DNA from 3 places in the Sphingomonas benefaciens genome. Region 1 is predicted to be linked to each of the others. Evidence: predicted binding sites of a transcription regulator. Region 1 holds the regulator's gene; each other region holds the start of a gene.
What was found. Region 1 encodes LexA, which represses DNA repair genes until DNA is damaged. Its sites were predicted from a motif close to GTTCCNCNCTTGTTCT; they were not measured.
Positions count from the first base shown of each region.

Region 2: a site for LexA is predicted at 1,028-1,043, ahead of ACU5AX_RS20490 (LexA family protein). Genes of this name have one in related genera too.
Region 3: a site for LexA is predicted at 1,203-1,218, ahead of ACU5AX_RS18435 (ImuA family protein). Genes of this name have one in related genera too.

Region 1 is NZ_JBREIC010000001.1:693,351-695,616, reverse strand. Features, by position in the region: gene ACU5AX_RS03285 (ComEC/Rec2 family competence protein) at 1-504, shown strand, start outside; gene lexA (transcriptional repressor LexA) at 789-1,478, opposite strand; gene ACU5AX_RS03275 (molybdopterin molybdotransferase MoeA) at 1,537-2,266, opposite strand, start outside.
Region 2 is NZ_JBREIC010000011.1:25,744-28,009, forward strand. Features, by position in the region: gene ACU5AX_RS20485 (hypothetical protein) at 1-521, shown strand, start outside; gene ACU5AX_RS20490 (LexA family protein) at 627-944, opposite strand; gene ACU5AX_RS20495 (Ros/MucR family transcriptional regulator) at 1,969-2,266, shown strand, end outside.
Region 3 is NZ_JBREIC010000007.1:63,825-66,090, forward strand. Features, by position in the region: gene ACU5AX_RS18415 (HU family DNA-binding protein) at 1-3, opposite strand, end outside; gene ACU5AX_RS18420 (hypothetical protein) at 45-221, shown strand; gene ACU5AX_RS18425 (hypothetical protein) at 481-684, opposite strand; gene ACU5AX_RS18430 (hypothetical protein) at 725-1,063, opposite strand; gene ACU5AX_RS18435 (ImuA family protein) at 1,237-1,998, shown strand; gene ACU5AX_RS18440 (Y-family DNA polymerase) at 1,913-2,266, shown strand, end outside.

The DNA.
Region 1 (2,266 bases):
GCGATGTTGAGCGAGACGGGCGGTGTCGATGGAGAGCCGGCCTTCCTCGCGGACAGCACCGCGGCGCACTGCACGCGCGATGCCTGCGTCATCGCGTTGGACCGCGGCGGGCGCCGATGGCGGGTGCTGGCGACACGGAGCCCCTATCCGCTGCCCTGGCCGACGCTGATCGCGGCATGTCGGCAGGCGGATATCGTGATCAGCGAACGGCGGCTGCCGCGTGGCTGCACGCCCCGCTGGCTGAAGCTCGACGCGCCGGTGCTGGCGGAAACGGGTGGGGTGGCGGTGACCCTCGCTACGCGTCGGATCGTCACCGTGCGCCAATCCGGCGACGCACACCCTTGGCTGCATCCGCCCGTCGCACGCCCGGCCGCAGCGGTGCTGTATCGACCGGACGGCTGGCGCGGCCGGAACATCGTGACGCAATGTCACGGTGGCGGCTGCCGATCCCGCGTGACCTATCGCCATGACAAGACGTCGCCGCCGACAAACGCGTCACGCTGACGAGCCGAGACCCGAGAGGTCAACGACGAACGCTGGAAGCCCATGCCGCGGCCTGGCCTCGCTACGCGACCGCTCACCTGCGGATCTGGGGTGCCCCCACGTCACAGGCGGGGACCGACCCGGACGCCGCGTCGGCGACTGCAAAGCGCATCGGCGGTCGATCGGTGGCATCGTACGACCGAAGCAAGCGCCACCAATGGCGGGGAATGCGCCCTAGCGTCTGTCCCAAACCGGGACATTCCGGTGTCGTGCTTGTCACTGCCTCGCGAACTGACGCAGCAACTTCAATCGTAACGCCGCAGGATGCCCGACAGCTTGCCCTGCACGCGCACGATGTCCGGCGTGTAACGCTGCGGTTCGTACGCCCGATTGGCCGGATCGAGGCGGATCATCGCACCTTCCCGGCGGAAGTATTTGAGCGTCGCCTCGCTCTCCTCGATCAGCGCGACGACGATCTCGCCATCGCGAGCGGTTTCGGTCCGGCGGATCAGCGCATAGTCGCCGTCGAGGATGCCCGCCTCGACCATGGAATCGCCGGACACTTCGAGCGCGTAATGCTCGCCTGAGCCGAGCAGCGCGGCGGGTACCGCGAGCATCGAACTGCCCTCGAACGCCTCGATCGGCACGCCGGCCGCGATCCGGCCATGCAGCGGGATCTCGACCACGTCGTTGGCCGGCTGCGGCGCCGGGCGCACGTTGCCGCGTGCCGCAGGGGCAGGCACGGATGCGGCCGCCGCAGGCGCTGCCTTGCGCTCGGGCCGCTCCGGCATGCGGAGCACCTCCAGCGCCCGCGCCCGATTGGGCAGACGGCGGATGAAATGTCGTTCTTCCAGCGCGCTGATCAACCGGTGCACACCGGATTTGGACTTGAGGTCGAGCGCTTCCTTCATTTCCTCGAACGACGGGGAAACGCCGGTTTCCTCCAGCCGATCGTTGATGAAGCAGACGAGCTCGTGCTGCTTGCGCGTGAGCATTGGGCGGTCCTTCCCGTCAGAACAGACGCGGAACTTCTAGGGAACGGACCGGCGCTCGTCAAGCGATCATGAGGATTTCTGCCGAGTCGCCCGTCTGCGCGGCCGGGGCGCCGGCGGGGCGGACGATCAAGCAATGCGACCGCGCAAGCGTCAACAGCATCGAACTGTCCTGTATGGTCGACGCATATGCGCGGCCTTCGCGAAGTTCGGCGCGCAGATAGTCGGTGCGGCCGCCGTTCGCCGGCAGACTTTCGCCAAGGATCGTGCTGGTCGTGCGCGGCAGCGGGTTCCGGGCGCCGGCGAGATGCGCGATCACCGGCCGCACGAACAGCGTCGCGGTGACAAAGGCCGAGACCGGATTGCCCGGCAGGCCGAGCACCAGCGCCGCGCCGATCCGGCCGGCCATCATCGGCTTGCCCGGCCGTAACGCGATGCGCCAGAAATCGATCGCGCCGCCGGCGGCCTCCAGCGCCGGCCGGACGAGGTCGTGGTCGCCGACCGACGCGCCGCCGGTGGTGACGATCAGGTCGGCGTCGACGCCGGCGAAGGCATCGCGCAAGGTGACGAGATCGTCGGGCAGGATGCCGAGGTCGACGAGGTCGATCGGCAGGTCGGCGAGCATCGCCGCCAGCATCGCGCGGTTGGACTCCGGCAGGGCGTCACAACCGGCGCTGCCTGGCTCGACCAGTTCGTCACCGGTGGCGCAAAGCGCGACGCGGATGCGGCGGCGGACGGGGATCGTGCCGAGACCGCCGGTCGCCGCGACGGCGAGACGGGCGGGGGTGATC
Region 2 (2,266 bases), on a different contig from region 1:
AGCTGACCGACATTCTCCTCGGCTACTCGGGCGGCACGTTCATCTTCGAGTCCAAGGCGCTCAAGCTGTTCAATCGTCCCGAGCTTCCCGACCGCACCAAGCTCAGCAAGAATGTTCTTGCCAGCATCAAGAAGGGGCTCAAGCAGCTGAAGGGTGCGGCCCGCCAAATACGGGACGGCGCGACGATCTACGACCTCGACGGCCGCGAGCAAGAGGTTGAGCGCACCCAGCCGATCCACGCAATTATCCTCGTGCCCGACCTAAGGTTGCTGCCACCAAAGTTTGGGTTCGACATGATGGTGGAGTTCGTGAAGGCGACGCGCGGCTATCTTCACATCCTCGACCCTTCGGAACTGCTGCGGATCGTCCAGATCGTCGAGGGGCTCGTTCGGCGCAGTGAGAGCCAAACCATTACGCCGATGATGGCGCTCGACAGCCGGTTCATCGAGCGCGCTGAAACCTGTGTCGAAGCTCAGTCGCTGAACGTCGAGATCATCACGCGGTTCGAAGCCGCGTTCTGACGCTGAGTCGTTAAAAGAGCTTCAGCCCATACGGCGGGTTGTAAATCCAACTTGTTCACTTGTGGGCTGTTCAAGCGCTTTGATCGCTGCGGTAATCCAAACCCTTTATATCACAGATGCTAGGACTGGCATGCGCGCGTTGCGCGCTTCGAGATACGGCATGCCCTCGCGGATGACGAGCTGGCGGACAACAAAGCCGCGGTCGACGATCGCGATGACGATACGGCCGTTGACCGGCTTGGCGTCCCGGTCGACCACGACGACGTCGTTATCGTAGAGGCCGGCATCGACCATCAAGCTGCCGCCAACCCGGACGACGAAGCTCGCGGCGCGATCGAGGCGCAGCAGCTCGATCAGGTCGATCGCATCCTCCTGCCAGTCATGCGCCGACGCCGGCCGCCCCGACGCTCCGCAGGCGCAGATCGGCCGGCACCGCGGCGACGGGAATGGGCTGATTGGATGCGAAAGACAGGCGCGGCGTCATTCCTCCGCTCCTACCGTCGATCGGAACATATTGAGAACGTCTGATTTCTATCCTGCGACGAAGCGCGGTGCTGATCGATTGTGCCCCGGTGCAACGCGTTGCATCGCACTGCATCCTGTTGCAGCGCGTCGGCATCGTTTGCGTTGCGCTCGCCTTCTCGACGGCCAGTTCGGTGATCGACGGAAGTTACTTCGCTATCGTTGGCGAAATTCGCTACGTTCACCGCGTACGTGGTTCGACGAGGCTTCGACGTGCGATCCACGTGCGCTTCGTAAGGGATTTTTCGATCGACATTTCGGCTTTCGATATTACGCCTAATTTTAATGCGGCATTCTTTGGTGGATATCTAACGTGGAATTCTAATTTCTACTCTTATGGATCGTTGGTATCCACGTTGGTGCACGATAAGCGGAATAATTCGGTGTGCAAAAGATGCGCTATATGATTTAGGCTTGGTTTCGCTCTTAAAGCGATTTCTGTTCGACGTTATGAGCTTCGCCTACATATTGTAGGCTACAAATTGAGGATCGTAGCCGACATCTTAATGTCGTGTTGACCGGCCATGGATTTGGGATTATAGCGCCACCACCCACCCCCCGAAGCGCATCCTTCGGGATGCGTCGAGGGGGCCCGTTCACACCGGGCTTACCCCGCAAATTGCAACTCTGGACGGGGGTGGCGATCTAGTGGCGACTAGAGGGTGGCCCGCGATTTAATCGCGGGCCACTTCTTGTGTTTTAGCCCTGACGGGGATTTATGTCAAATCCCGTGTTCTCATTGGATCGTTTCCAGATACGCTGCATCGACAGACATGAAGAAACGTTGATGCAGGGCAATGCCGCTCAAGCAGTGGCCTCACCCGACATTTGTTGAAAAGCCTAAAATATCATCGTCACGCCGATTGCTAATCATTGCTTCCCCGCCCTACAGTTTCAGGGTGATCCATCCGCCAGAGGAGCAAGCATGGCAGACGAATACGCAACCCATCCCGTCGAACTCGCGACCGAGTTGACGATCGCTTGGCTGGGTAACCAGCACAATCGCGTCACTCCCGAAGACGTCCCGGCCTTTCTTCAGAAGATGCATGAAACCGTGTGCGCACTTGCCGATGGCGGTAGTGCTTCCGCCGAACAGGCTTCGATAGCAACCGCCGAATATACGCCGGCAGTATCGGTGCGGAAGTCGTTGTCTTCACCCGACGTCATCGTCAGCATGATCGATGGTAAGCCGTACAAGACGCTGCGGCGTCACCTTGCGACTC
Region 3 (2,266 bases), on a different contig from region 1:
CATGCTATCTCATGCTCCTTAGAAAACGGGCAGGATCCTTACCCATGGCGAGCGACGACACAAAGACCGTGCTGGATGAGGCGGGCGCGCGGGCCGTCGCGCTGATGCTCGACAAGCTCGAGGACCACGACGTCACGGTGATTTACGAGACCGTTGGCGGGGTAGGGCCGATCGGTGATCTGGCGGCTGAAGCTATGAAGAACCGCAACATCGATCTCTGAGAGGCGACCTGCCGCGGCGCGCTAGTGGGTGTCTTGGAAGAGGGCTCTACCGACCTCGATGCCGCTCAAAAAGGTCAGTATCCAGCATGTCACGAGATAGCCTCTGCGCTCAGCCTTTGTGCGCTCGTTCCACCACCCGTAGAAGTCCTGCATCTGATCCATTTGTTCGTGTCAGGTAGAACAACCCTGCCGCTATCGGGATGAACCAGGCGGCGACGGAGAAAAACAAACGGGGCGCTTCCCAGCGCCCCGTCCGCAATCACTTCATCGACATACCCGACATGTCATGGCCGGCATGATCGCCGCCCTTCATGTCCTTGCAGCAGTCGCTTTTGCCGTCTTTGCAGCAGTCCTTACCGTCTTTGCAGCACTCCTTGCCGGCGCAGCAATCGGCCGCAGCGAAGGCCGTGGCGGGAACGAGCGAGAGAGCGATAGCGGCGGCAACAAACTTGATGGTCTTCATGTGAGCATTCCTTGAAATGTGATCGTTGGATGTTGGTCGATCACACCGCTCGCGGGGGCGGGGGAGCAGGGCCACCGCGGTGACCTTCAAGATGCGGATAAGCGGCCATGATCGGCGAACCGGCGACAGCCGGCGCGATTGTGGCGGCGAGAGACGGATGCGGATCGACAGCAATGCAACCGCCAATGCACGCCTGTGAGGAAGCGCCCTTGATCGGCTTCTTCACGGGCTGATCGCAGCCAGCCATCATCTGCATATCAGCTGCGGCGATCGGCGCCGCAGCGACTGCAACGGCCTCGCAAACCGGCCCGACCCGCAGGACAAGCATCACCGCCAGGAACGATAGCGCAAGAGCGCGAACAAGGCGGCCGAGGCTCATGAGCTCGCTATAAAGCGTCCGCATCGGCCTGGTCTACAAAGCTTTTGCGGAAGAGTGAGATCGGCCGTTCGGCTTGACGCTGGCGCCTTATGGCACGGGGTAGAAACGCAAACCCACTTGACCAACAGCCCGCGTTAACGGAACATAAAGGGAACAAGTAGAGTCTAGCCCTTATGCCCGCCGCCCTTTCTTCCGTCGCACCAACCATAGCGCATGTGCGGACGATCGCCACACCCGCGACCGACTTCCGCGTCATGCCGTTTGGCGTCGACGCGATCGACGGGCGACTTGGGGCAGGGGGCCTCCGAGCTGGCGCGTTGCACGAAGCGACGGCGCAGAGCGGTACGATGGTCGACGACGCGGCAACGACCCTCTTCCTCGCGAGCATCGCCGCACGTGAAGCTGCTGCGACAGGCGGGCCGGTACTGTGGGCGAGCTGCCGCGCCGACCTGTATGCACCGGCGCTGGAGCAGATCGGACTACCGGCCGCAGCCGTGATCCATGCCCAACCGCGTGATGATGCGGCCCTCCTGGCGGTGATCGAGGATGCGGTGCGTGACGGCACACCGTCTGCGATCGTCGCGGAGGCGAGCAAGGTTTCCATGGTCGCGACCCGACGTCTGCAGCTGGTCGCGGCCGAGGCTGACATGCCCGTCCTACTTCTACGTCGTCGACGCGGTCTGGGCGAGGATCCGCTTGCCGAACCATCTGCGGCCTGGACCCGCTGGAGGATCGGCACCGCGCCGTCCGAGCGGCTTGAGGTCGCGGGTGTAGGAAGGGCGAGATGGGCAGTTGAGTGCGCTCGCCAGCGTGGGGGTGAGGGGTTCTCCCTGATTGTGGAGGGCAGCGATGAGACGGGTCGTCTCGCTGTTCCTGCCGGACTTGGCCATCGAGCGGCTGAGACGGTTGGAACGGTCCGCTTCGCGGCAGCCTGAACGGCCGGTCCTCGAGCTGCCGGTAGATGACGACCCCGGCGCCTGTTCGGTGCCGCGGGGCGGCGGTTGGCGGCCAGGCGCGCGGTGGGCACGCGAGGGCCTGCCTTCCCGCGCCGACGTCGAGACGCAGATTGCGGCGCTGCCAACGCACGCGCAGCCGCCCATGCGCGAGCTCGGCCGGCGATCGGAGGCAGCAAGCCACCCTTATAAGACCGTAATCGCAGGGCATCCGGGGCGGAAAGCATCGCCATTGGATATTAAAACCGAT